DNA from 3 places in the Neobacillus phoenicis genome. Region 3 is predicted to be linked to each of the others. Evidence: predicted binding sites of a transcription regulator. Region 3 holds the regulator's gene; each other region holds the start of a gene.
What was found. Region 3 encodes CtsR, which represses protease genes until heat stress. Its sites were predicted from a motif close to ATGGTCAATAAAGGTCAAACA; they were not measured.
Positions count from the first base shown of each region.

Region 1: clpB (ATP-dependent chaperone ClpB) is a predicted target of CtsR. The motif match lies at 5,881-5,901, and genes of this name have one in related genera.
Region 2: clpP (ATP-dependent Clp endopeptidase proteolytic subunit ClpP) is a predicted target of CtsR. The motif match lies at 6,653-6,673, and genes of this name have one in related genera.

Region 1 covers NZ_CP154847.1:4,519,043-4,529,065, reverse strand. Annotated here, with positions in the region: gene AA0X95_RS23185 (Crp/Fnr family transcriptional regulator) at 1-449, opposite strand, end outside; gene moaA (GTP 3',8-cyclase MoaA) at 761-1,777, shown strand; gene ric (iron-sulfur cluster repair di-iron protein) at 1,888-2,583, opposite strand; gene glp (gephyrin-like molybdotransferase Glp) at 2,823-4,088, shown strand; gene mobB (molybdopterin-guanine dinucleotide biosynthesis protein B) at 4,076-4,618, shown strand; gene AA0X95_RS23160 (Crp/Fnr family transcriptional regulator) at 4,652-5,344, opposite strand; gene AA0X95_RS23155 (YjzC family protein) at 5,616-5,795, shown strand; gene clpB (ATP-dependent chaperone ClpB) at 5,916-8,516, shown strand; gene AA0X95_RS23145 (YjzD family protein) at 8,600-8,782, opposite strand; gene AA0X95_RS23140 (hydrolase) at 8,954-9,676, shown strand; gene AA0X95_RS23135 (hypothetical protein) at 9,756-10,023, shown strand, end outside.
Region 2 covers NZ_CP154847.1:1,437,743-1,447,765, reverse strand. Annotated here, with positions in the region: gene gpmI (2,3-bisphosphoglycerate-independent phosphoglycerate mutase) at 1-237, opposite strand, end outside; gene tpiA (triose-phosphate isomerase) at 230-991, opposite strand; gene AA0X95_RS07410 (phosphoglycerate kinase) at 1,028-2,212, opposite strand; gene gap (type I glyceraldehyde-3-phosphate dehydrogenase) at 2,358-3,365, opposite strand; gene AA0X95_RS07400 (sugar-binding transcriptional regulator) at 3,413-4,435, opposite strand; gene AA0X95_RS07395 (glutaredoxin family protein) at 4,570-4,827, opposite strand; gene rpoN (RNA polymerase factor sigma-54) at 4,901-6,223, opposite strand; tRNA gene AA0X95_RS07385 (tRNA-Arg) at 6,455-6,526, opposite strand; gene clpP (ATP-dependent Clp endopeptidase proteolytic subunit ClpP) at 6,733-7,338, shown strand; gene AA0X95_RS07375 (HPr family phosphocarrier protein) at 7,436-7,693, opposite strand; gene whiA (DNA-binding protein WhiA) at 7,751-8,701, opposite strand; gene AA0X95_RS07365 (gluconeogenesis factor YvcK family protein) at 8,762-9,748, opposite strand; gene rapZ (RNase adapter RapZ) at 9,745-10,023, opposite strand, start outside.
Region 3 covers NZ_CP154847.1:355,324-365,346, forward strand. Annotated here, with positions in the region: gene disA (DNA integrity scanning diadenylate cyclase DisA) at 1-754, opposite strand, end outside; gene radA (DNA repair protein RadA) at 758-2,140, opposite strand; gene clpC (ATP-dependent protease ATP-binding subunit ClpC) at 2,270-4,711, opposite strand; gene AA0X95_RS01845 (protein arginine kinase) at 4,729-5,799, opposite strand; gene AA0X95_RS01850 (UvrB/UvrC motif-containing protein) at 5,801-6,346, opposite strand; gene AA0X95_RS01855 (CtsR family transcriptional regulator) at 6,372-6,833, opposite strand; rRNA gene rrf (5S ribosomal RNA) at 7,076-7,192, opposite strand; rRNA gene AA0X95_RS01865 (23S ribosomal RNA) at 7,272-10,023, opposite strand, start outside.

The DNA of each region.
Region 1 (10,023 bases), 1.2 Mb from region 3:
AATGTTGAAAAGAGCGCGCCGCGTTTTCCATTTAATACAAGATCACGAAATTTTGTTTGTGTTTTTCGGAAGTGATCGCTCATCCACTTCATAAATTCAAAAGCCAACTTACTATTTTGAAAAATTTCACTTTCAATCACTTCTTTTTTTATGGCTACAATTTCTCCTTCTTCAAGTACCTTCGCACTTAATAAGTACCTTGGATTATCTGTAAAGAGTGTCAATTCACCACAAATATCATTTGCACCGCAAATTCTTAAAGATAGTTCACGTCCATCTGTTGTTATTTTGCTGATTTGAACTTTTCCGGAGATGATAATGTAAAGTTCATCTGCTTTCATCCCTTCCTGAAATAAGAAGCTTCCTCTTTCACTTCTAAATTTCCGATCAGCAAATCGAAGTAATTCTTTTATCTCTATGGAATGAGTAGGTTTCATTGTAGTTGTCATCCGTTTCACCTCAAGAACATATTTTTATACCTGTCAATTTTTATTAAGGATTCATTAGTATCATTCTATCCCATGATTAAGCAATAAATTGGGGTAAACAATGACAATATAGTGAAAACTCATGCAGATTTTTTTTCTAAACGATGTCAGGCTCGGATATTTCCAAAAACAATCATTTCTTCATCATTAAACATCTGTTAAGATAAGAATTATATTAAAAGTATATTTATAGTGAATAAAGTAACAGCTTTCAATCCAAAAGACTGCTACACTTATAAGTAAATTGCTTCCTTAAATGGAGTTGATACCGAATGGAAAAAACCATTATAAAAGATAAATTTAACAGACCATTACGTGATTTAAGAATATCCGTCATTGACCGTTGTAATTTTCGCTGCCAATACTGTATGCCAGCAGATCAATTTGGGCCCGATTTTGAATTTCTTCCTAAGACAGCGTTGCTTACCTACGAGGAAATTGAACGTCTTGCTAAGATTTTTGTTAGCTTAGGTGTTGAAAAAATCCGTTTAACAGGCGGAGAACCACTTCTCCGAAGAGATATGCCTATACTTGTTGAAAAGTTATCAGCTATTGAAGGGTTAAGTGACATCGGGTTGACTACAAACGGCGTCCTGCTTCCAAAATTAGCGATGGACTTAAAAAAGGCTGGTTTAAAAAGGGTCAATGTTAGTCTTGATACCTTGAATGATGAGTTGTTCGGCGAAATAAATGGACGAGGTGTTGGGACTGGCCCGGTTTTAGAAGGGATTGAAGCAGCTAAACAAGCAGGTCTAGGTGTCAAAATCAACATGGTAGTTAAAAAGGGACTGAACGATTCAGAGATTATTCCAATGGCAGAATACTGCAAAAACAATGGATTGGAATTACGTTATATTGAGTTTATGGATGTAGGCTCTACAAATGGGTGGAAAATGGACGACGTTGTTACCAAGAAGGAAATGTACTATTTACTAAAAGAGCATTTTGAGCTAGAGGCAGTTGACCCCGCATATTTCGGGGAAGTAGCCAAGCTTTATCGTTATAAGGATACGAACGGTAACGTAGGATTCATTACATCCGTTTCTGAATCATTTTGTTCCAGCTGCACACGTTCACGACTTTCAGCCAATGGTCAAATATTTACATGCCTATTCAATGGGAATGGCCATGATATTCGAAATTTCATGCGTAATGGTGCTAGTGATGAAGAAATCCGTAATAGAGTAACGGCTATTTGGAATGGGCGGGAAGATCGATATTCGGATGAAAGAACGGCGGAGACAACGAAGAACCGCAAAAAGATTGAGATGTCTTATATTGGAGGATAGTCTTCCAACTATATTAAAGAAATGAAAAACTCTCTTAGTAAATAAGAGGGTTTTTCATTGTACAAAAAAGAGGCTGTCTCGACATCTGTCTGAGACAGCCTCTTAGATAATTATAGGTAGCGTGGGAATAAGATATTATTTTCTAAGTGTACATGCATGAAGGTTAGTCCCTCTAGTGCTTCCAAACGAGCATAGACTAAGCGGTACGTACCACAAGCATCTAATGGAAGCGTATAATCAGATGTCACTGCCCGGATTTCTCTCAGAATTTCACCTGCATGATCATGTTCTTTTTCAAGTTCAACAATCATTTGGATGGCTTCTTCACGGTTTTCCACTGTGCCATCCGCAAGTTGCTTAATTAATGGGAAGACTACAGCTTCTTCCTTTTTCATATGCTCAATCAATTCCTTTTTAAATTCATAAAAAAGCTCATACACCTTTAAAAGTTCTGGGTGATTATCACCATGTACGCGAGAGACCTTTGTTACATAAGGACTTAGCATAGTTAGTTCTTCATCAGAAACACGGTGATAATTAGTGATGACGTGGTCAATAATTGTATTAGAATCGGAATCAGTCCAAACCTCTACATTTTTCTCTTCGTTTTCATATTTTGTGAATACTTCCTTTAATTCTGTAAGTAAATGATCGGTATTGAGGCCATTTTGGGCGGCTGCTTCAGACAACGGAATATTTCCACCACAGCAGAAATCAATACGGTTTTTCTTAAACACATCACTTGTTTTTGGTAATTCGTTTACAATATCTTTAACTAATGAATTAGATGTAAATGGGAAAGTCATAAAAAATCCTCCTTAAAATTTGAATCTGTTTGTTTTCTTGATATAAGCATAATGGAATTAGAGTGGAAACTAGGTGACCTAAATCACACATTCAATATGATTTTTTGTTTTTTTAAGGTAAGATTTATCCAATTTGTGATATTTGATATATTAGCAAGGTTTCTATAGGCTTATAATGTATAGTAGTTCATATATTGTACATAAATTTAAACTACCCGTTTTAGGCAGGAGTGAGAAGGATGTTAGAAAGAAGAAACCCTATCCCAATAGGAGAAGCGGTTAAAAAGATCATGGAATTCCAATTACATGGTGCGACGGAGCACATATCCATAAATGATAGCTATGGCCGTTTTTTATCGGAAGATTTAATTGCAACCAGTGATGTGCCTCATTTTGACAGGGCGCCATATGATGGCTTTGCTGTTAGATCTATTGATACGATTCAGGCTTCTCAATCCAATCCTCTAGAATTTGAAGTAGTAGATCATATTGGAGCCGGGATGGTTTCAACCAAAGTTGTTGGTCAAAATCAGGCTGTTCGAATTATGACCGGGGCTATGATGCCTGAGGGAACCGATGCAGTTGTTATGTTTGAGTTAGCGAAGGATTATGAAAAGAATGGAATTCCATTCATGGCTATTAAGCGTCCATTTAAGAAGGGGGATAATGTTTCCTTCATAGGGGAAGATGCGAAACAAGGCGAAGTCCTTGTTAAAAAAGGGACACTCATCAACCCGGGGATTCAAGCCATGCTTGCGACTTTCGGTTATCAAAATGTACCAGTAGCTAAAAAGCCAGTTGTTGGTCTATTTGCGACGGGTACAGAGTTATTAGAAGTGTATGAAGAATTAGTTCCTGGGAAAATTCGTAATAGTAATTCACACATGATTTGTGCACAGATTGAAAGAGCAGGTGGAATTGTCCAATACTTTGGTAAATTGCCCGATGAATTTGATACCTGCTTTGATGCAGTTAAGGATGCATTAGATAAAGTAGACGTTCTTATAACAACTGGAGGAGTATCTGTAGGAGATTTTGATTACCTTCCGGCTATTTATGAAAAACTAGGAGCAGAAGTGTTGTTTAATAAGGTGGCTATGCGGCCGGGGAGTGTAACTACGGTTGCTCGATATAAAGATAAGATTTTATTTGGGCTTTCTGGTAATCCTTCAGCCTGTTACGTTGGATTTGAACTGTTTGCGCGCCCAATCCTTCGGAGAATGTTATTTTCGGAAAAACCGCATTTGCGGAAAGAATTGGCTGTACTTGAAGTAGACTTTCCTAAAGCCAATCCATTTACAAGGTTTGTACGAAGTTCAACATTCATAGAAGAAGGCAGACTAAAATCTACACCGAGCGGTCTTGACAAATCTAACATTATTATGAGCTTAGCTGGCGCCAATTCATTAATGATTCTGCCAGGTGGAACAAGAGGTTTTACAGCAGGCTGTGAAGTAGAAGTCCTTTTATTGGAGGATCAATCAGGTAGTGAGTGGCCTTGGTAAATCCTGTTGTTTTTCAAATTGTAGGGTTTCAAAATAGTGGCAAAACTACTTTTACATTAAAGTTGCTGGAACAATTAAAAAAAGATCACTTACAGACAGTAACCATTAAGCATCATGGACATGGCGGTAAGCCCGATGCACCTATGTCAAAGGATACAGGCAAACATCTAATCTCGGGTGCACTTGCTTCCATTGTAGAAGGAGGAGGAAGGCTACTTCTTCAAGCAGAAGCCATCGTTTGCAATCTTGATGATCAAGTAGAGCTTATGAAATTCTTTAAGCCAGATGTCATACTAGTTGAAGGATATAAGCAAGAGCATTATCCCAAGCTATTAGTAGTAAGAGAAACCTCAGACCTTCAACTAATCGGAAAAGTGAACAATATATTAGCGGTGATTTCTTGGAATAATGAAATAAAGGAACTGGTGAAAGAAAAGTGGGCTGGTCCATCCTTTTTAATCAGCGAGGAAATGGCTATTCGGTGGACTATCCAATATATTCAGGAAAAGGTACAAAAAAAATCGGTCTGAGTGGACCGTTTTTTTTGTACAATATAATCTTGCTTAATCCACCTTACATATTTCAATAGGACAATCCTCGCAATCGATTTCCCTTTTTAAATAATCTATATCATGAATAGTAATTATTCCTTTATCAATTGAAATCATATTTGTTCTTCTTAAATCACTAAGAAGCCGATTTACCACTTCACGAGAGGTCCCACAGAAATTAGCTAATTCTTGATTTGTTAAAGGAAGTTCCACTAAGATTCCTTTATTTGTTTTTATACCATAACTATTACTTATTCGAATTAAGGTTGAATACAATGCTCCTTTTTTTCCGTGAAGTACTAAATCTCGAAATTTAGTTTGGGTTTTCCGATATTGTTGACTCATCCATTGGATAAACTCAAAGGAAAGTGGAAGATCTTGTGAGAGCTTTTCCTCAAGTGTTTCTTTCTTAATAACAGCTACTTCTCCACTTTCAACTACACGTGCACTTAATAAAAATTTTGAAGTTGGAGAGAATAAATTTAACTCCCCTACAAGTTCGCCATTTGAGCACATTCTTAGAGTTAATTCTCTACCGTCAGGAATAATTTTACTAATTTGCAGGATTCCACTTCGAACAATATATAATTCATCTGCGTTTGATCCTTCTTGAAAAAGAAAGGTACCTTTTTCGATCTTTCTAATATGGTGAACCGTATCAAAGAGATGGGAGAGTGTTACGGGTATTTCTTTTACTGACTGCATACAAATAACCACCTTTAAAGGTTCAAATAACCGTTTCATAATAAAAGCACAGTCAAATTATATAAGGATATTTTTACTATAATTATATTGTTAACAAAGAATATTTAGCAATAAATGTACAATAAATTCATACAATCGTCATATTTTAAAAAGCTTTCATAATATTTCTTAGGAAATAATGTCGAACTTTGTGAAAACTTGCAGTAAATTCCTTTAATGGCCTTTAACGAAAAGGAAATAATAAAACTGTAGACGACAAGGAGGGAAGAAAATGGGACAAAATCACCAGTTTAAATCAGGAAAAAAAGCACCGAATAATGGAATTTACATTGAGGTGGGCGACACAGGAAGCACTGTCAACAACCCCAAAAAAATAAAGCTTAAAGCTGGAGACCGTTTTCCAGAAACGTCCAATGATGAACGTGTATGGACCTACCAAAGAAAACCTTAATGTATCATGAAAAGTCATCCAAACGGGTGGCTTTTCTATTGCGGAAAATTTTACTTCTTTTAGAGAAATGTTTTATAATTATATTAAGGTCAAAAATGGTCAAATAAAGGAGTGAGATGTATGGACTTAAACCGAATGACAGAACGTTTACAAAAAGGATTAATGGATGCACAATCTTTAGCTGTTAAAAATAATCATCAAGAGGTGGATGAACCCCATTTATTCTTGGCGTTAATGGATCAGGAGGATAGTCTCATTGTATCTATCCTTGAAAGGACCGGTTTGTCCGTTGAGAAGGTTCAAAGAAAATGGAGAGAGTCAATATCTAAAAAACCTCAGGTCACTGGAAGTGGCGTTGAACAAGGGAAATTATATATAACAGCAAAGCTGCAAAAGTTGATCGTTAGAGCTGAAGAATTTGCAGCTAAATTTGGTGATGAGTATATATCGGTTGAACACATAATGTTGGCAGCATGCTATGCAAATGATTCTGAAATGAAAAAAATTCTACAATCATTAGGAGAAGAGCCAGGTACTGTATTAAAGGCGATAAAAGAGATAAGGGGGAACCAGAGAGTGACTTCGCAAAATCCGGAAGCAGGATATGATGCACTAAAGAAATATGGAAGAGACCTAGTTGCTGAGGTCAGAGCAGGGAAACTAGATCCAGTAATCGGAAGGGACACAGAAATTCGTAATGTCATCAGGATTTTATCGAGAAAAACAAAAAATAATCCTGTTTTAATTGGCGAACCAGGGGTAGGTAAAACAGCTATAGTTGAAGGGTTAGCCCAGCGCATTGTCCGAAAGGATGTACCGGAAGGTCTAAAAGACAAAACAATCTTTTCTTTAGATATGAGTGCGCTAATTGCCGGTGCTAAATTTAGGGGGGAATTTGAAGAAAGGTTAAAAGCTGTGTTAAATGAAATCAAAAAAAGCGAAGGGCGAATCCTGCTTTTTATAGATGAAATTCATACTATTGTAGGGGCAGGCAAGACCGAAGGGGCAATGGATGCAGGTAATATGTTAAAACCAATGCTTGCTCGAGGGGAACTTCATTGTATAGGTGCCACTACCCTTGATGAACACCGAAAATATATCGAAAAGGATCCAGCACTTGAACGGAGATTCCAGCAGGTTCTCGTGCAAGAACCAAATGTTGAAGATACGATTTCCATTTTAAGAGGTTTAAAGGAAAGGTTCGAAGTTCACCATGGGGTGAAAATCCATGATCATGCACTTGTAGCTGCTGCGACGTTGTCAGATCGGTATATTACAGATCGGTTTTTACCAGATAAGGCTATTGACCTTGTAGACGAAGCCTGTGCCTTAATTCGAACGGAAATTGATTCAATGCCTACCGAACTTGATGAGGTCACACGGCGGGTTATGCAATTGGAAATCGAGGAAGCGGCATTAAGAAAAGAAAGTGATGAAGGCAGTAAAGTTAGACTGGAAACACTTCAAAAGGAATTGGCCGACTTAAAAGAGCAAGCGAATACAAAGAAAGCAAAGTGGCTTCAAGAAAAGCAAGGTATTCAGAAATTACAGGAGAAAAGGGAACAACTTGAAAAACTTAGGAGGGAGCTCCAACAGGCAGAAGATCAATATGATTTAAACCGTGCAGCCGAGCTTCGCCATGGACAAATTCCCTTAGCAGAAAAAGAACTGAAAGAGTTAGAGCAAGCCATCGTAAAAGATGATCGTCTGCTTCGTGAAGAGGTAACGGGGGAAGAAATTTCAAATATAGTATCCAGATGGACAGGGATTCCACTTTCTAAACTGGTTGAGGGAGAAAGAGAAAAGCTGTTAAAATTGGAGTCTATATTACATGAAAGAGTCATTGGACAAGCAGAAGCAGTCAACTTAGTGGCTGATGCTGTACTTAGAGCACGGGCGGGAATTAAAGACCCTAATCGACCAATTGGATCGTTCTTATTTTTAGGTCCTACAGGTGTAGGAAAAACAGAACTTGCAAAGGCATTGGCTGAATCGTTATTTGACAGCGAGGAACATATTATCCGTATTGATATGTCGGAATACATGGAGAAACATGCAGTTTCACGTTTAATCGGTGCACCTCCTGGCTATATAGGGTATGAAGAAGGCGGACAATTGACAGAAGCTGTGAGAAGGCGACCTTATTCCGTGATCTTGATGGACGAAATTGAAAAGGCTCATCCAGAGGTATTCAATATTCTCTTGCAAGCACTAGATGATGGACGAATAACTGATTCACAAGGCCGGGTAGTGGACTTTAAGAATACAGTGATTATTATGACCTCCAATATTGGATCACATTTTTTACTGGACCGAAGAGATAATGAAATGGGTATTTCGGAGGATACAAGAAACAATGTGATGAACCAACTAAGAGCGCATTTCCGTCCTGAATTTTTAAATAGAATTGATGAAACCATTCTTTTTAAACCTCTGTCATTAGGAGAAATTAAAAATATTGTGGTCAAAATGATGAAGGAACTCCAAAAGAGGGTAAGGCAGCAGCATATTGAAATTTCGATTCGAGAGGATGCAAAAGAATTTATTGCTGAGAATGGTTTTGATCCTATATATGGTGCAAGACCATTAAAACGGTATATACAAAGGAATATTGAAACGAAACTCGCTCGTGAAATAATAGCTGGGCATGTACATGAACATTCATCAGTGGAAATTGTCATTGAAAATGGGGAAGTAAGTTTAAAGGTTCGTGAGCTTTAATGGCTAAAAAGTAAAAAGAGACTGACTCTAAAGTTTAAGGAGTCAGCCTCTTTTTTTACATTCCCAAACGGACGGTTTGCTTATTAGTGTTTCTCAACTGGTTCATTTGGAATAACTGCAGAAACAACGAAAATTAGAATCGTAACGACAACTGCAGCAATAGAACCAGTAGCAAAGTCAAAACTTACTCCTGACATAGAGCTAATAACATATGTAAGCATCTGTACTAAAAGAAATGACCAGAAAAATGTCCAAAAATATTGCACAATTATTCACCTCATACTTATTTTACATCATCATTTATATTACCATACAGAATCAAAAAAATATAGAAAAATCAGCTTTTTGTTTTTCAGGTAAAAATGGGCAAACTCCCTTTCATCTTTTGTGAAATAGCATACAATACCTTGAGGAAATATGTAAAAGGAGATTTATCAATGGAACATCGAAATTTTCTTATGGATACCCAATGGAACATCATTCATTACCCTGAAAAGCCCACAGGATTTGGGATCTTAATTATTGGAGATGAAAGGCATTTTGTGGATGAAAATAAATGCTTCTGGACACAAAATGAAGGAAAGCTAGCTATTATCAATGAACTAAAAGAAAAAGGGTACACCATTTTTTCCTCAAATCTTTATGGGCGAAACTGGGGGAGCGAAAGTGCTGTCGAGCTTGCTCAAAGGTTATATCACCATGTAATCCGTAACGAGATCATTAACAATAAAGTTCATATCTTGGCAGAAGGAATGGGTGCACTTGTGGCTCTTCGATTAATGGAAAAAATGAAAGACAGTATTCGATCGATTATCCTGCTTAATCCAATCCTATCCTTAAAGCATCATCTTGAACTCGAAAAAGAGCATAAGTTCTTTTATAAAAAACTGATGAGAGAATTAGCTGCCGCATATCATTTGGACCAGAAAGAAGTGGAAGGTAAGATTAATAGTCTAGAAGACTCTATTCATCTTGAAGAGAACTGTCCAATAAAAATCATTCAAATTTTATCAGGCGGGAAATCATATTCCCAGTCAAAATTGTACCAGCAGATGACCAGCACTTTTGAAATTAATCCCACTTTTATTCTTCCTGAAAAAAAACCGCAGCTAGGAAAAATAATCATTAAGTTTTTCAACAGTCATGAAAATGTCCTTTAATACTCGCTTCTCCCCAAAAGAAATAATTCCTTATTAAGAAGCATAGGATTCAATAAGGATAATTGGGGAGGAAGCGTTAATGGACAAGGCTATTATATTTGGTATATATGATTTTGTAAGCTTTCATACAAGCCAAACCCTTTTAAACCAGGGGATCGAAGTGGTGGGCATTACTTTTGAGGATAAAGACGAAATTCCATTCTATGAGGAGAAAAGACTCGAGGTAGGTCGAAATGCAAACTTTAGCGAGCAATCCTTCTCTAAGTGGGAAAAGGAGAGAGAACTGGAAAAGTCAAAAACCGTACTTGTCTTTTCAATCTATGACCTATACATGATGAATAAAGAAA
Region 2 (10,023 bases), 1.1 Mb from region 3:
TAAGCTTTGGTACACGATACGTCCAGCACCAATATTCAAGTGTCCTACCTCAGAATTTCCCATTTGTCCTTCAGGAAGACCGACAGCCTCACCAGATGCTGTTAAATGGGAATGTGGATAACTGCTCCAGAAACGGTCAAAATTAGGTTTTTTAGCGTGTGCTACCGCATTACCTTTTTGCTCTCCTCTGCATCCAAAACCATCAAGGATGATCAGAGCAACTGGAGATTTACTCATAACTGCCTGCCTCCAGTAACTGTAAAAATGATTGTGCTTCAAGGCTTGCTCCGCCTACTAATGCACCATCAATATCAGGCTGTGCCATGTATTCTTTAATGTTTTCCGGCTTCACACTGCCGCCGTACTGGATTCTTACAGCATCAGCAACATCTTGAGAGAATTGCTGTGCCACCACTTGACGGATATGTGCACAAACATCGTTTGCATCCTTTGAAGTAGAAGATTTACCAGTTCCGATTGCCCAAATTGGTTCGTAAGCGATAACTGATTCTTTCACTTGCTCATCAGTCAAACCTGCTAATGCCTTAGCAACTTGGTCACCTACTAATTTATTGGTTTCACCATTTTCACGTTGTTCTAGCGTTTCACCACAGCAAATGATCGGAGTTAAGTTGTATTTAAACGCTGCTAGCGCTTTTTTGTTCACTGTTTCATCGGTTTCATTGAACATTTCACGACGTTCTGAGTGTCCGATGATGACATAGTTCACTCCAAGATCAGCAAGTGCTTTCGGGCTAATTTCGCCTGTAAACGCTCCATTTTCTTCAAAGTGCATGTTCTGAGCACCAATTTTCACATCGCTGCCTTCTGTTACTTCTACAAGGTTTTGTAAAAATAAAGCCGGTGAACAAATAACAGAATCGATCTTATCTTCAGCAGGTACAAGTCCTTTCACTTCTTCCGCAAAGCTTTTTGCTTCAGAAAGAGTCTTGTTCATCTTCCAGTTACCTGCAATGATTGGTTTACGCATTAAAAGCACATCCTTTCATAGTTGTAGGAGCAAATATTATTTATCGTTTAATGCAACGACGCCTGGCAATGCTTTGCCTTCCATAAATTCAAGGGAAGCGCCACCACCTGTAGAAATGTGGCTCATTTTATCTGCTAAGTCGAACTTCTCAACTGCAGCTGCTGAATCTCCACCGCCAATTACTGAATATGTACCTTCTGCTTCAGCAAGTGCTTCTGCAACGGCTTTTGTACCGCCTGCAAATTTATCAATTTCAAATACACCCATCGGCCCGTTCCAAATCACAAGCTTAGATTTTTTAATCACATCAGCGTAAATCTCTCTTGTTTTTGGTCCGATATCAAGAGCTTCCCAATCTGCAGGAATTTCTTCAATCGCTACTACCTTTGAATTGGCATCTGCACCAAAATCATCAGCAACAACTACGTCAACTGGCATATAGAAATTAACGCCTTTTTCCTTCGCTTTTTCCATGAATGAGTTGGCAAGGTCAATCTTATCTACTTCAAGAAGAGACTTTCCAACTTCATGGCCTTGTGCCTTCACAAATGTATAAGCAAGTCCACCACCGATGATAAGGTTGTCGACTAATTCTAATAGGTTTTCAATAACACCGATCTTGTCCTTAACCTTCGCTCCACCAATAATCGCTGTGAATGGACGCTCAGGATTAGAAAGTGCTTTACCAAGTACTTCAAGTTCTTTTTCCATTAAGAAGCCTGAAACAGCTGGCAGGTTATGAGCAATTCCTTCTGTTGAAGCATGCGCACGGTGTGCCGCACCAAAGGCGTCGTTCACATAAACATCAGCAAGCTCCGCAAATGCTTTTGCCAACTCAGGATCATTCTTTTCTTCACCAGGGTAGAAGCGCACGTTTTCTAGTAAAAGAACATCGCCCTCTGCCATTGTGTCAATTAACGCTTTAACAGAATCGCCATATGCCTCATCTGCTTTTTTCACGTCTTTACCAAGAAGTTCTGAAAGTCTTACACCGACTGGAGTTAAGCGCATTTCTTCGACCACTTTTCCCTTTGGTCGGCCGAAATGGCTTGCCAAAATGACTTTTGCTCCCTGCTCGATTAAGTACTGAATGGTTGGCAATGCTGCGCGAATGCGTGTTTCGTCTGTAATTTTTCCATCCTGCATTGGGACGTTAAAATCTACTCGACAAAAAACACGTTTACCTTTAACATCTACATCTTTTAATGTTTTTTTGTTCATGTAAAGGACCTCCTTAGTTTGGCTCTTCAAAATACTTCTAATTTCATTAAAAAAGGAGGGGGAATCCTCCCCGCTCCCCTTTGGAATACCATTTAACATTATAAATTGTTTATGACTGGAATGCCAATCATATCCAAGTTAAAAATTAAAGTCCTTTTGCAGCGATATAATCAACAAGGTCAACAACGCGGTTAGAGTAACCAACTTCGTTATCGTACCAAGATAATACTTTTACCATGTTTCCTTCAAGAACCATTGTTGATAATGCATCGATTGTAGAAGAAGCAGTGCTTCCGTTGTAGTCGCTAGATACTAATGGAAGATCGCTGTATTCTAAGATTCCTTTTAATGGACCTTCTGCAGCTGCTTGTAATGCATTGTTTACTTCTTCAGCTGTTACTTCTCTTTCTAATTCTGCAACTAAGTCAACTACAGATACGTTTGGAGTTGGAACACGCATTGCCATACCGTTTAACTTACCTTTAAGTTCAGGAAGAACTAGAGAAACCGCTTTTGCAGCACCAGTTGAAGTTGGGATCATGTTTTCAGCTGCTGCACGTGCACGACGGTAGTCTTTGTGTGGTAAGTCAAGGATTTGTTGGTCATTTGTGTATGAGTGAACAGTTGTCATCATACCGCGCTTGATTCCAAAAGTATCATTTAATACTTTAGCAAATGGTGCTAAGCAGTTTGTAGTACACGATGCGTTAGATAATACGTGGTGGTTAGCTGCATCGTACTTGTCTTCGTTAACACCCATAACGATTGTGATATCTTCGTTAGATGCTGGAGCAGAGATGATAACTTTCTTAGCGCCTGCTTCAAGGTGCTTCGCTGCATCTTCACGCTTTGTGAAACGGCCAGTAGATTCAACTACTACATCAACACCAAGATCTCCCCAACCAAGTTGTGCAGGATCGCGCTCAGCGATAACTTTTACTTTATGTCCGCCAACTACTAGGTATTCACCATCGACAGTTACATCTTCTTGAAGAGTTCCGTGAACTGTATCATATTTTAAAAGATGCGCAAGCATGTTTGCATCAGTTAAGTCATTGATTGCAACGATTTCTACATTGCTATTGTTTAATGCCGCACGGAATACGTTACGACCAATACGTCCAAATCCATTAATACCAACTTTTACTGCCATGTTAATTTCCTCCTTTTATATGGGAAAAGATATATTTTTAAAAGGAATTACCCTTTCAATAACCGTTTTGCCACACCTTCATCGGTAATAAGTATCGTCGAGGCTGGTGCTTGTTTAAAATACGCTTTAATGGCTTTCGCCTTTGAGGCCCCTCCTGCAACTGCAATCACATGTGGGATCTCTGCCAGGTCTTCCAGCTGAAGTCCAATCGTAAGTACCTTGTGGACAATCTCGCCTTCTTCGTTAAAATAATAGCCAAATGCTTCCCCGACTGCTTTCCCATCTTCAAGTTTTTTCTTAATATCCGGGTTGGTTTTCCGTCGTTCAGCCATTGTGATAGCATCCCCAATTCCATGAAGAACCATGCTTGCTGATTTAATCAAATGCAAAACATCATGAATATCAGGTTCCTTTATGAGGGATTCATAAATTTCTGAACTGACTTGATCGGGTACATAGAAAACACGATACTTAGAATCAGTATTTTTCGCCATATTCGAGCAAATGGTGTTTGCCTGGTTATGGACATCCTCACCAACTCCGCCTCGAGCAGGGACAAATAGCAATTCCTTCTTGGAAAAATCAGGTGTTAATCTTTCTGCAACAGCAGCCATGGTTGAACCGCCAGTAACAGCGATGATATTTTTCCCGCTTAGAAGCTTTTTCATGCAAATCGCACTTGCTTTGCCAAGCTCTCCTTTGACCATCGGTGACTCATCACTATCGCCAGGGACAATGATGACCTTCTTGATGCCAAGCCGGTGCTTTAATTCCATTTCCATTACATCAATACCCTTTAGCTCTCGCATCAAACCTTCTAAATCTTCCAGTAAATTTTTCCCTTCAGAGGTTAAACTCATTCCCACATTATTTGTGAATATAAGATTTTGATCTTTCAGGAATTCAACTTCACCGCGAAGGACTCGCTCAGTTAATTCTAGGCTGACGGCTAAACTTCTTCTACCTACCGGCTGCATAAAACCTATGTATCGTAGGATAGAATAACGTTTCTGAATCACTTGAAGAAGGTCGGGTACTAATTTTTTTTGGATATCGATAAATGACTGCATGATGTTCATGCTCCTTTTATTCTATGTAGTTGGTCAAAAAATGTCCACCATAGACATATTGTGTCCCACCTACTGTAAAAAAAATCACCCCTACTACGTTTTTCATTGTAACAGGAGTGAAAACCTATTTCAACTTATAAAATCGCCTTTTTTTCATGTAAACGGTTACTAATGTCAAATTTGTTAACGAAGCCATATCCAGCCTCTTCACCGTCTATGAAAACCACCGGAATCATGAGTCCATACCGTTCCGTTAATTCATCACTTGTTTCAATATCAATTTCTTCGAGATAAAAATTCCAATCCTCTTTTAATTCAAGGAGGGTGTCCTTCGCTTTATCACATAAAGGACAACTTTTTCTTGTATATAGGGTTATCGTAGTTTGTACCATTAGTTGATTCCTTTCCATCTTGTCGTTCTAGCCAAATAAAAAATACCAATGTTTAAAGTAGAAATCCACTTTATTACTTAAATCTTTTTCTTTTTGAAGAAGATTGAATCCCTAATTGTTCGCGATACTTAGCAATGGTACGTCTCGATACCACTATTCCCTTGTTCTCCTTTAAAAGGCCAACAATATCCTGGTCGGATAGTGGCTTTTCTTTATTCTCTTGTTCTATTAAATGACTTATTTCATTCTTCACCTGGGTTGATGAAGTACTTTCTTCGTCTGTAACAGTCTGTATGGTACTTGTAAAAAAGGACTTTAAGGGAAAGGTCCCTAACGGAGTTTGGATATATTTTTCCCGCACTGCCCGGCTAACGGTCGATTCATGAATATCAAGTTCCATGGCAATTTCCTTCATCGTCATCGGCACTAAATATTGCATCCCTTTAAGAAGGCATACAGTTTGTTTTTCGACGATTTTTGAGATGACTCTTGTTAGTGTCTCTCGCCGTTGTTCAATGGCCTTTAAAATCCAATGATAATCCTGAACCTTATCTTGCAGAAATTTGCTAACCTGCTGATCCTGATCCTTAAATTTTTTGAAATAAGATTCATTAAAGCTAATCCTCGGTAGGGAATCGTCAAACATCCGTACTTCAAGCCCCGCCGCAGTTCGCTCTACTATGGCATCCGGGATGATATATGAGGGTGCTTCTTCTCTTAAAAATGCCCCTGGTTTTGGATTAAGGAGTTGAACCTGATCGAATAGATCTTGAATCTCCTTTAAAGTTACTTGGAGCTCTTTTGAAATTTGTCTCCATTTCTTTTCAGCAAAAGGGACAAAATAGTGAGTAATGATTGTTTGGGCCAGTTCATTATTTGGATTTTGATAATATAGTTGCATCAACAGGCACTCTTGCAGGTTTCTTGCACCAATTCCTGCCGGTTCCAATGTTTGGATGACCGCAAGACAGTCTTCTACTAGCTCCACTTCTACAAGTAAGCTTTCTGCAATTTCATTAAGGTCACCTGAAAAGTAACCGTTTTCATCTAAATGTAGAATGAGATGTCGGATTACTTTTAGTTGTTCTGTTGAAAGGTTGGTTATTTTTAATTGAGAGAGTAAGTGTTCTTCAAGAGAAAACGGTCTTTCGGCGATTTGCTCAATCCAGTTCTTTTCCTCTTTTTGATGTTTCCGTCGATTGCGGTCAATCAGGGGATTCATTGGCTTGACCGTACTGTTTTCGAGTTGCATTAAGGGATTTTCAAGGACCTTATCTTCTAAAAAGGCAGTTAGCTCCTGAGCCGAATACTGTAGTAAGGCAATTGCCTGAGATAATTCCTGTGTCATTGCCAACTTTAACGTTTGCTGCTGCCATAAACCCGCTTTTAAGTTCATTCCGATCCCCCCATGTACCCTATTTTACACGATTGAGGGATATTGGTGTATTGGAAATATTAGAAAGAGGGGTATGCTTGGTGGTTTTGTGCCGAATTGAGTGGGTTTTGTGCTAATTTCGTGGGGTTTTGTGCTATTTTTAAGGTGGTTTGTGTAATTAGCCATTTATTGGAATTAAATCGCGCAAAAAAATACCTCTGTTCTTTGACAAAGAACAGAGGTATTTGGTGACGCCCTCGGCAGGAATCGAACCCACATCTCAAGAACCGGAATCTTACGTGCTATCCGTTGCACCACGAGGGCAAATATATTAGCGACTTACATATTATATGCGATTACTATGTAATTTGCAAGTAGGGATTGGGTTTAAAAACATGTGAAGTGGGTATGATGAATTAGGGAAAGCTGTCGAACAAATTTAAGTCAAACCGTTTGACCTTTATTGACCATCCAGTGTATGATAACTATACATAATATTTTTACCTTTCTATTCAAAAGGAGGAAGAAACATGAATTTAATCCCTACAGTAATTGAACAAACAAACCGTGGTGAAAGAGCATATGACATTTACTCTCGCCTACTTAAAGACCGGATTATTATGCTTGGAAGCGCGATCGATGATCATGTAGCTAACAGCATTGTTGCCCAATTATTATTCCTAGAAGCTGAAAATCCTGAGAAGGATATTACTCTTTATATCAACAGCCCAGGGGGAAGCATCACAGCTGGAATGGCTATTTATGACACTATGCAATATATTAAAGCTGATGTTTCAACTGTATGTATCGGTATGGCTGCATCTATGGGTGCATTCCTTCTTGCTGCAGGTGCAAACGGCAAACGTTTTGCTCTACCTAATGCAGAAGTCATGATCCACCAACCACTTGGCGGTGCTCAAGGTCAAGCAACTGAAATTGAGATTGCAGCGAAGCGTATTCTTTTCCTTCGTGAAAAATTAAATGGCATTTTAGCTGAGCGCACTGGTCAGCCTCTTGAAGTGATTCAACGTGATACTGACCGCGATAACTTCATGACTGCTGAAAGGGCAAAAGAATACGGCCTAATCGACAGCATTATTACTCGTAAGCCTTCTGATTCTGCTGAAAAAAAATAATCTCTTAAGCAATCGGCCATGTGCCGGTTGCTTTTTTATTATTGTAATTAAAAAAAGGGTTCAGACTCAGATATACGAGAGTCGAACCCTTTTTAATTTATTGTTCCTTTTGGATAAAGTCAGTTAAAGAGTGGATGGCAGTTTCTTCATCATCACCATCTGCTATAATATTAATCACGACGCCTGAGCCAACAGCAAGGCTCATTAATCCCATAATACTCTTAGCGTTAACCTTCTTACCATCCTTCTCAAGAAAAATATCTGCTGAAAAACGGTTTGCTTCTTGTACAAAAAGTGCTGCAGGTCGTGCTTGTAGACCAGTCTTCAATTTAACTTCTACTTCTTTTGCCAACATCTCGCATTTCCTCCTCGTGTCCATTCTCTATAATCATAAAACAATTTTAACCAGTTACTAATCCCTTGTAGCGATTTCGCCCATTCGTAGCTTCTCGGCTATTTCATCAATTTTTCTTAGGCGGTGATTAATGCCTGATTTACTGATTGTGCCACCAGACACCATCTCTCCCAATTCCTTCAGAGTGACATCCGTATATTGCATACGAAGCTCAGCAATTTCCCTTAACTTATCGGGTAGAATCTGAAGACCAACCGTTTGATTAATGAAACGGATATTCTCCACCTGTCTGATCGAGGCACCAATCGTTTTATTCAGATTGGCTGTTTCACAGTTAACAAGGCGATTGACCGAATTCCTCATATCTCTTACGATTCTTACATCTTCAAAGCGCAGCAAGGCATTGTGAGCACCTATGATATTTAAAAACTCGGTAATTTTCTCCGCTTCTTTTAAATAAGTAATATAGCCTTTTTTGCGCTCAAGCGTTTTACTGTTAAGACCAAATATATTCATCAATTCACATAAAGAGTCGTTATGCTCTTTATAAAGTGAAAAAATTTCCAAATGATAAGAAGATGTTTCTGGGTTATTGACCGATCCACCTGCCAAAAATGCTCCGCGTAAATAAGAACGCTTACAACACTTCTTCTTTATTAAATCAGGTGAAATATCATGTATAATGGTAAATCCTTCCCCGAGTATTTTGGTATCCTCGAGAATTTCCTTCGCCTGTTCTGACAAGCGCACAATATACACATTGTTCTTTTTTAACCTCATTTTCTTTCGAACAAGCAGCTCCACCTGTACTTGATAGCTCTTTTTTAATAAGGTATAAATCCTTCTAGCAATTGCAGCATTTTCGGTTTGAATATCAACAACTAACTTCCTATTTGAAAAGGAAAGGGAACCATTCATGCGGATCAATGCTGATAACTCAGCTTGAATGCAGCATGTTTTCACTTCCAGGTTAGTTAATTCTTTTTTCGTCTCCGAAGCGAAAGACATCCCCTCACCCCCTAAAACCTCATAATGATCTTGTTTCTTACTTTTAAAACCTACAAGTATTTACGCTTCATAACGCTTTTTGGTTTCATCTAATAACAAATTATATAAAATTTTTGCTACCTTTTTCGGATCATGTCTTAAAGCACCATTCTCCTGGTAGGCAATATCTGCATGCACCACTTCAAGACCCAGCTCATAAAGCCTGGGCAAATCATATTCCACAGGGTTCGCCAATTCTTCATTGTAACGAAGCTGAATATCCTTTGGCACTTCTTCATTGTTAACTAAAATGGTATTCATAAACGCACAGCTCATATGATCATAAATGGCCTTTACATGATCGCTCGCTGTATAGCCGTGGGTTTCCCCTGCCTGCGTCATTAGATTACAGATATACACCTTTTTGGCATGGGAACGACATACTTCATCCCCTAAACGCGGGACTAACAAATTAGGCAGAATACTGGTATACAGGCTTCCAGGACCAATAATAATTAAGTCCGCCTGACGAATGGCTTGAATCGTCTCAGGCAATGGTCGGATATTTTTTTTAGATGTTAAAAAGACCTTCTTAATTTTCTTACCGGAATAAGGAATTTTTGATTCGCCGGAAACAATCGCACCGTCTTCCATCTCGGCGTGCAAAACCACGCTTTGATTCGCGGCAGGTAGCACCTTCCCACGAACATTTAGAATCTTACTCATCTCCTGAATGGCGTGAACAAAATTCCCAGTAATCGAAGTCATCGCGGCCAAGATTAAATTTCCTAATGAATGGCCGGAAAGTTCATTTGACGTTTTAAACCGATGTTGAAACATTTCCTCCACAAGCGGTTCAACATCAGACAGTGATGCTAGCACATTGCGAATATCTCCTGGAGGAGGAATATGGAGGTCATCGCGCAAACGTCCCGAGCTGCCTCCGTCATCCGCGACTGTCACTATGGCGGTAATGTCCACAGGATACTGTTTTAACCCTCGTAGCAAAACTGGTAATCCTGTTCCTCCGCCAATAACGACAATTCGAGGCTGTCCGTAATTACTCATGTTGTTTTATCCTTTCTCCTCTCAATGTCACGGTGGGAAACAATCGTCTTATAATCATTTTTGAAAAAGTCACCAATATATTCTGCTAGCGCAACCGAACGATGCTGCCCGCCTGTACAGCCGATGGCAATCACCAGTTGTGCTTTCCCTTCTCTTTTATAATGCGGAAGCATGAAGGTGAGTAAGTCAGTGACTTTTTCTAAGAATTTATGCGTTTCGTTCCATTTTAAGACATAGCTGGAGACCTCATCGTCCAGCCCTGTTTTTGGCCTCAT
Region 3 (10,023 bases):
CCTCACGGGCCTTAATATCGCGTTCGAATGCATAATCTTTAATGATTAAGAGTGTTTCTTCTTCCAATTCCGTTAATATTTCATTCATCTGCAACCGAATGAGCCGTCCCTCTGTTCCTAGTTCATGCAGAAAGGATAATAGTTCATTTTTTATCTTTAACACCATTTCAAAACGATGAAGGACAAGCAAAAAGTCGTTGTATGTAACCGACTCCTCAAATTCAAGAATACTTAAGTTTGTTATACTATGCTCCAGCACTACCTTATACTTTTCTAGCGTCTGAATCGCTTGGTTCGCTTTTGTTAAGATGACAGAGATATCTTTTAAGGAATAGCGGAAATTCCCTTGGTAAAGGGTAATGACATTTCTTCTTTGTGAAATGGCAATGACAAGTGATTTCGTTTGTCTAGCTACTCGTTCAGCCGTACGATGCCGCATGCCTGTTTCGGTCGAGGATATTTCTGAATTGGGGGCAAGCTGGGCATTAGCAAAAAGAATCTTATTTCCTAATTCGTTTAAAATAATAGCACCATCCATTTTTGCTAATTCATATAAAAAGCTTGGTGAAAATGGACAATTAATCTCAAAACCACCATCGACAATACTTTTCACCCTGTCATTGTAACCCACGACAATCAGCCCGCCTGTATTTGCTCTTAGAACATTATCAATCCCCTCGCGAATAGGTGTCCCTGGTGCAATAAACTGTAATACCTCATTTATTGATTGTTCACCAAGCTTTTTATTTTCCATCTGCTACCCTCCCAACGTTGCCTTGAGTGCTTCACTAACTGAAGATACGCCTATTAGTTGGACTCCCTCTGGTGCCTTCCATCCTCCTAAATTGTTTGCTGGTAAAATCACTCGTTCAAAACCTAATTTTGCGGCTTCTTGAACGCGCTGCTCAATTCTTGAAACCCTTCTTACTTCACCCGTTAGCCCGACCTCGCCAATAATACAGTCAGTCGGTCTTGTTGGCTTATCTCTAAAACTGGAAGCAATACTAACTGCAACAGCTAAATCGATTGCAGGTTCATCTAATTTGACGCCCCCTGCAACTTTTAAATAGGCATCCTGGTTCTGCAAAAGCATACCCACTCTCTTTTCTAAAACCGCCATTAACAGTGGTACACGGTTATGGTCAATACCCGTTGCCATTCTTCGTGGGTTACCAAAGCTAGTTGGTGAAATTAACGCTTGAATTTCAACTAACACAGGCCGTGTACCTTCCATCGAAGCTACTACGGTCGAACCTGCCGCTCCACGGGAACGTTCTTCCAGGAAAATTTCCGATGGGTTCTCTACTTCATCGAGGCCAAATTCCTTCATTTCAAAAATGCCCATTTCATTTGTAGAGCCAAAGCGATTCTTCACAGCCCTTAAAATCCGATAGGTGTGATGTCTTTCTCCCTCAAAATAAAGAACCGTATCTACCATGTGCTCTAACAACCTAGGCCCCGCTATAGACCCTTCCTTTGTTACATGACCCACGATAAAAATAGCAATTCCTTTGGTTTTACCTATTCTCATTAATTCAGACGTACATTCACGAACCTGTGATACACTTCCTGGTGCAGATGTCACATCTGGATGAAAAATTGTTTGGATCGAGTCAATAATAACAAAACTAGGATTCGTACTTTCAATCGTGCGGTTTATTTCATCAAGATTGGTCTCTGAGTATACCAGTAAGTTTTCTGATGCAATGCCTAATCGTTCCGCACGAAGCTTTGTCTGCCGTAATGACTCCTCACCAGATATATATAATACCTGATTCCCTTTATTTGCTAACTGCGAAGATACTTGCAGCAAGAGAGTCGATTTCCCTATTCCCGGGTCTCCCCCTATTAAAACCAATGAACCCTTAACCACACCACCGCCTAGTACACGATTCAGCTCATTTAAGTCAGTTAATATTCTCGGTTCATTTTCCATCTCAATAGATGTAATGGGCATTGGTTTGGTTAAGATATTTGAACCGCTTGGAGAATGGGCAAACGCTCCTCTTCTTGTTGTACCCGTTACTTCAACCTCTTCAACCATCGAATTCCATTGTCCGCAGCCTGGACATTTCCCCATCCACTTGGGAGACTCATATCCGCACTCCTGACACATAAACTTTGTTTTTCGTTTTGCCATCGTTTTTCTACTACCTTTCCATAAATCCCAAAAATGAAAAAAGAGGTACACGGTTTGACTTTATTCACGTGTACCTCTGATTGATCATATCAAACTACATTATTTAGTGATGTGATGAAGAGGGATGGTCTATTTGACTAAACTGGTCTTTTCCGCCATTCTTACGACGAACTCCCCATCAACTACATCTATTATAGCATGTTGACCTGTCAATAAGGTGCCTTTAAGCAGCTCTTCAGAAAGACGGTCTTCAATATGCTTTTGAATCGCTCTGCGTAACGGTCTCGCCCCATATTCAGGGTCATACCCTTCTTGGGAAATTTTCCCTCTAGCAGCAGCTGTTAATTCTAACGAAATATTTTGTTCATTTAGACGCTTAATTAATTGATCAGATAGCAATGTAACGATTTCATCTAAATGCTTCTTCTCTAACGCATGGAATACAATGATTTCATCAATCCGGTTCAAGAATTCAGGACGGAAGGCTTTCTTGAGCTCTTCCATTACTTTACCCTTCATGTCTTTGTAATCCTGCTCGCCATCCTGAATATTAAAGCCCACATACTTGTTTCGCTTCAGGGCTTCAGCACCAACGTTGGATGTCATAATGAGGACAGTATTTCTAAAATCAACGGTTCTACCCTTAGAATCCGTTAATCGGCCATCTTCAAGGACTTGAAGGAGAATATTAAACACATCTGGATGTGCCTTTTCAATCTCATCAAGTAGAATAACAGAGTATGGTTTCCGGCGGACCTTTTCAGTTAATTGACCGCCTTCTTCATAGCCGACATATCCTGGAGGTGAACCTACAAGTCTAGAGGTAGAGTGCTTCTCCATATATTCAGACATATCAATCCTGATCATCGCATCCTCATCACCAAACATCGCCTCAGCAAGAGCACGCGCCAATTCCGTTTTACCCACTCCAGTAGGTCCAAGGAAAACAAAGGAACCAATAGGGCGCTTTGGATCTTTTAATCCGGCTCTAGCACGACGTACCGCTTTTGAAACAGCAATGACTGCTTCCTCCTGGCCAATGACTCGGGAATGCAGTAATTCTTCTAAATTAAGTAACTTAGCCGTTTCTGTTTCTGCAAGCTTAGAGACCGGTACTCCCGTCCAGCTCGAAACCACAGTTGCAATATCCTCTACTGTTACTTCATTGTTTTCTTTTCCTTGCTTTTCCTTCCACGTCTTCTTCGTTTCTTCTAACTGTTCGCGGAGACGCTGCTCTGTATCTCTTAGTGATGCAGCTTTTTCAAACTCCTGGCTTTGTACTGCCGCATCTTTTTCCTTACGTACTTCATCTAGCTTGACCTCTAATTCTTTTAAGTTTGGAGGTGTCGTATAGGAACGAAGGCGAACCTTAGAACCAGCTTCGTCGATTAAATCAATCGCCTTATCAGGCAGGAATCGGTCGGAAATATAACGGTCAGAAAGCTTAACAGCAGCTTCAATTGCTTCATCCGTAATCGAAACTCGGTGGTGGGCCTCATATCGGTCACGCAATCCTTGTAAAATTTGAACAGACTCTTCAGCTGTTGGCTCATCCACACGAATCGGCTGGAATCGGCGTTCTAGTGCGGCATCTTTTTCAATGTATTTTCGATATTCATCAAGCGTAGTTGCTCCGATACACTGAAGTTCACCACGTGCAAGCGATGGCTTTAAGATATTGGATGCATCAATCGCACCTTCAGCGCCTCCTGCCCCAATTAATGTGTGGAGCTCATCAATAAACAAGATGATATTTCCTGCTTGGCGGATTTCATCCATGACTTTTTTCAAACGGTCTTCAAATTCTCCGCGGTATTTGGTTCCGGCAACAACCGTTCCCATGTCTAATGTCATTACACGCTTATCTCGAAGAATTTCAGGTACCTCATTGTTGACAATTTGCTGGGCAAGACCTTCAGCAATCGCTGTTTTACCCACACCTGGTTCACCAATTAATACTGGATTATTTTTTGTCCGGCGGCTTAGAACTTCAATCACACGCTGAATTTCTTTACTACGTCCAATAACAGGATCCAGGCTGCCTTCACGGGCAATGGAGGTTAGATCTCGAGCAAGGCTATCGAGTGTTGGTGTATTAGCACTAACTGATGCACCACCCTGATGTCCCCCAGATTCATTACTTCCTAATAATTGAAGAACCTGCTGACGTGCTTTATTTAAGCTTACACCCAAGTTATTAAGTACTCGAGCAGCTACTCCTTCTCCTTCACGAATCAATCCCAGAAGTATATGCTCTGTACCCACATAAGAATGTCCTAGCTTTCTTGCCTCATCCATCGATAATTCGATGACCTTTTTCGCTCTAGGCGTATAGTGAATCGTTTGAGAAGCTTCTTGTCCTTTACCAATTAAATTTTCTACTTCCTTCTGAATTTTATCAGAACCTAATCCAAGACCATAAAGTGCTTTTGCTGCAATTCCTTCACCTTCTCGAACTAAGCCTAACAAAATATGCTCTGTTCCAATATTGTTGTGTCCAAGGCGAATTGCTTCCTCTTGTGCTAGTGCAAGAACCTTTTGTGCTCTTTCAGTAAAACGGCCGAACATCATATTCTCTTCCTCCTCACCTATTTTTGCTGTTCCATTTTAAGTCGTTCTCTAATTAAAGCTGCTCTCCTAATATCTCTTTCATGAGGTCTTAAAGGACCTCCGGCATACTGCTGGAGAAAACCTGGCTGTGTTAAGATCATTAATTCATTTAATATGGTTTTAGGCATGTTATCAATAAGGCCCATATCTATCCCAAGCCGTACATCAGATAAACACCTTGCTGCTTCCTTCGTTTCAATAATACGGCTATTCGTTAGAACTCCCAACGAACGGAAGACTCTGTCTTCTAATTGTATGTTCGAAGTTTTTCGTAATGCTTCTCTAGCAGACCTTTCTTGAGAAATGAGTTGACTTACAACCCCTTTCAGATCATGGCAGATGTCTTGTTCTGATTTTCCTAAGGTTATTTGATTAGAGATTTGAAAGATATTTCCTAGAGCTTCACTTCCCTCACCATAAATTCCTCGTACAACCAGCCCTAATTGGTTGATGGCCGGGATAATTCGATTAATTTGCTGCGTAAGGATTAACCCCGGCAGATGCATCATCACCGATGCCCGGAGACCTGTTCCAACATTGGTAGGGCAACTTGTTAAATAGCCATACTGTTCATCAAACGCATATTGAATATTACTTTCTAGCCAATCATCTATTTCATTTGCAGCATCTAAAGCTTCAGATAATTGCAAGCCTGGAAACAAACATTGAATTCGGATATGATCCTCTTCATTTATCATTATACTAACTTCTTCATTTTCGGTTAAAAGAACAGCACCATATGGTGAGTCCTCAGCAAGATGCGGACTAATTATATGCTTTTCTACTAGTACTCTTTTTTGTAGAGGCTGCATACTATCGATTTTTAATAGTTCCATCTGGCCAAACTTTTGTAGATCTGACTTTTGAAAAATTTCCTCCATATTTTCTATAATCTTTTTTGCCTCTTCATGTGAAAAAAGTGTTGGAAATTTATAGGCGTCAAAGTTTCGGGCTAAGCGAATCCGTGAACTTAGGACAATATCCGAATCAGGTCCCTCTTCACTCATCCAGGAACTAACTGCCTGATTAAGAAAACGTTCAAGCGACACGTTATTCCCCTCCCTCTTCGCTTCCATTTAATTGTTTCTCTAATGTGCGAATCTCATCGCGAATCTCCGCCGCATTCTCAAATTCTTCTTGGGAGATTGCGTTCCGTAAATTAAGTTTTAAGTCATCAATTTGCTTACGGAGAAAGATACTGCCGCCAATTCGTTTTGGAATTTTCCCATTATGTGTCCAGTTACCACTATGCAACCGTCGTAATACAGGTTTAAGTTGTTCTTTAAATGTTTCATAGCAATGCGCACATCCAAAGCGCCCTACTTTTAAAAACTGAGGAAATGTCATGGAGCAGTGTTCACACTGAAGGATTTCTTCTTGATGGAAAGGGCTTTGATTGGGTTTTTGATAAGAATCAATATTGAGTAAGCCGGCTAATAAGTTATTAAAAGCAAATCCTGATTCTCCACCAATCATAAACATTTCGCCCTTTTCCTGAGCACATTTTTCACAAAGATGCACTTCTGTTTTTTCACCATTAATGATTTTTGTAAAATGAAGTGCTGCAGGCCTTTGATTACATTCTTGGCAAATCATCTTTTCACCTCTCCAGCAGCAATAATTATTTATATTTTAATGATGTTAACATAGCTTTTAGAATTCTCGCACGCAATTCATCTCGGTATGGAAGATCAATATATAATACTGAACGGTCGATTACACTTAACATAATTTTAGCTTCCCGATTCGTAATAATTTCTTCCTGAACCAATCGTAAAATGACATCCTCTGCACTTGTTTGGCTAATGTGCTTTTGAATAAGTGAGAGCAATTGTTCGATTAAGTGGGCCAAATCATGAGATTGAACCTTCATAATTCTGATGTAACCGCCCCCACCTCGTTTGCTCTCGACAATATAGCCTCTTTCTATTGTAAAACGAGTGTTTATAACGTAATTAATTTGTGATGGAACACATTGAAATTTATCAGCAATTTCACTTCGTTTAATTTCAACAAGATCTTCCTCACTCATCTCAAGGACTTGCTTTAAGTATTTTTCAATGATATCGGAGATGTTTCTCATCTTCCCACCCCCTATCTTTCTGACTTTGACTATCTTTGACTTTGATTATACTGAAAATTTTATGTAGATGCAACGATTCCCTACTAATGATTTTCCCCAAATCTCGCGGTTGCGAAACCTTTAATTGTTTAAAAAATTTCATGATTGGAGGTTTAGAAATTAGATAGTTTGGTTGTTGAAGAGGTTTTGTCTTTTAATTATAGACAAAAAAAGACAACCCATTACAGGTTGTCTTTTTATTTGCCTGGCAACGTCCTACTCTCACAGGGACTTTCGTCCCAACTACCATCGGCGCTGAGAAGCTTAACTTCCGTGTTCGGTATGGGAACGGGTGTGACCTTCTCGCCATAGTTACCAGACTATTTTGTTAGAGAGATCGTTCTCTCAAAACTAGATAATGCAGAAGAAGTGTTTGTAAAAAACGAGTTCGCTTAAAACTTGGTTAAGTCCTCGAACGATTAGTATCAGTCAGCTCCACATGTTACCACGCTTCCACCTCTGACCTATCAACCTGATCATCTTTCAGGGTTCTTACTAGCTTGACGCTATGGGAAATCTCATCTTGAGGGGGGCTTCATGCTTAGATGCTTTCAGCACTTATCCCGTCCGCACATAGCTACCCAGCGATGCCTTTGGCAAGACAACTGGTACACCAGCGGTGCGTCCATCCCGGTCCTCTCGTACTAAGGACAGCTCCTCTCAAATTTCCTGCGCCCACGACGGATAGGGACCGAACTGTCTCACGACGTTCTGAACCCAGCTCGCGTACCGCTTTAATGGGCGAACAGCCCAACCCTTGGGACCGACTACAGCCCCAGGATGCGATGAGCCGACATCGAGGTGCCAAACCTCCCCGTCGATGTGGACTCTTGGGGGAGATAAGCCTGTTATCCCCGGGGTAGCTTTTATCCGTTGAGCGATGGCCCTTCCATGCGGAACCACCGGATCACTAAGCCCGACTTTCGTCCCTGCTCGACTTGTAGGTCTCGCAGTCAAGCTCCCTTGTGCCTTTACACTCTACGAATGATTTCCAACCATTCTGAGGGAACCTTTGGGCGCCTCCGTTACTCTTTAGGAGGCGACCGCCCCAGTCAAACTGCCCACCTGACACTGTCTCCCACCCCGATAAGGGGTGCGGGTTAGAATTTCAATACAGCCAGGGTAGTATCCCACCGACGCCTCCACCGAAGCTAGCGCTCCGGTTTCTACGGCTCCTACCTATCCTGTACAAGCTGTACCAAAATTCAATATCAGGCTACAGTAAAGCTCCACGGGGTCTTTCCGTCCTGTCGCGGGTAACCTGCATCTTCACAGGTACTATAATTTCACCGAGTCTCTCGTTGAGACAGTGCCCAGATCGTTACGCCTTTCGTGCGGGTCGGAACTTACCCGACAAGGAATTTCGCTACCTTAGGACCGTTATAGTTACGGCCGCCGTTTACTGGGGCTTCGATTCAGAGCTTCGCTTGCGCTAACCCCTCCTCTTAACCTTCCAGCACCGGGCAGGCGTCAGCCCCTATACTTCGCCTTGCGGCTTCGCAGAGACCTGTGTTTTTGCTAAACAGTCGCCTGGGCCTATTCACTGCGGCTCTTCGAGGCTATTCACCTCAAAAAGCACCCCTTCTCCCGAAGTTACGGGGTCATTTTGCCGAGTTCCTTAACGAGAGTTCTCTCGCTCACCTTAGGATTCTCTCCTCGCCTACCTGTGTCGGTTTGCGGTACGGGCACCTTTTATCTCGCTAGAGGCTTTTCTTGGCAGTGTGGAATCAGGAACTTCGGTACTAAATTTCCCTCGCTATCACAGCTCAGCCTTTACGGAAAGCGGATTTTCCTACTTTCCAGCCTAACTGCTTAGACGCGCATATCCAACAGCGCGCTTACCCTATCCTCCTGCGTCCCCCCATCACTCAAACGATAAAGAGGTGGTACAGGAATATCAACCTGTTGTCCATCGCCTACGCCTTTCGGCCTCGGCTTAGGTCCCGACTAACCCTGAGCGGACGAGCCTTCCTCAGGAAACCTTAGGCATACGGTGGATGAGATTCTCACTCATCTTTCGCTACTCATACCGGCATTCTCACTTCTAAGCGCTCCACCAGTCCTTACGGTCTAGCTTCAACGCCCTTAGAACGCTCTCCTACCACTGACATCTAAGATGTCAATCCACAGCTTCGGTGTTACGTTTAGCCCCGGTACATTTTCGGCGCAGAGTCACTCGACCAGTGAGCTATTACGCACTCTTTAAATGGTGGCTGCTTCTAAGCCAACATCCTGGTTGTCTAAGCAACTCCACATCCTTTTCCACTTAACGTAAACTTTGGGACCTTAGCTGGTGGTCTGGGCTGTTTCCCTTTTGACTACGGATCTTATCACTCGCAGTCTGACTCCCACGGATAAGTCTTTGGCATTCGGAGTTTGTCTGAATTCGGTAACCCGATGAGGGCCCCTAGTCCAAACAGTGCTCTACCTCCAAGACTCTAACTACGTGAGGCTAGCCCTAAAGCTATTTCGGAGAGAACCAGCTATCTCCAAGTTCGATTGGAATTTCTCCGCTACCCACACCTCATCCCCGCACTTTTCAACGTGCGTGGGTTCGGGCCTCCATCCAGTGTTACCTGGACTTCACCCTGGACATGGGTAGATCACCTGGTTTCGGGTCTACGACCACATACTCATTCGCCCTATTCAGACTCGCTTTCGCTGCGGCTCCGTCTCTTCAACTTAACCTTGCATGGGATCGTAACTCGCCGGTTCATTCTACAAAAGGCACGCTATCACCCATTAACGGGCTCTAACTACTTGTAGGCACACGGTTTCAGGAACTATTTCACTCCCCTTCCGGGGTGCTTTTCACCTTTCCCTCACGGTACTGGTTCACTATCGGTCACTAGGGAGTATTTAGCCTTGGGAGATGGTCCTCCCTGCTTCCGACCGGATTTCACGTGTCCGGCCGTACTCAGGATCCACTCAGGAGGGAACGAAGTTTCGACTACAGGGTTTTTACCTTCTCTGACGGGCCTTTCCAGGCCGCTTCATCTACCCCGTTCCTTTGTAACTCCATGTTGAGTGTCCTACAACCCCAAGAGGCAAGCCTCTTGGTTTGGGCTATGTCCCGTTTCGCTCGCCGCTACTCAGGGAATCGCGTTTGCTTTCTCTTCCTCCGGGTACTTAGATGTTTCAGTTCCCCGGG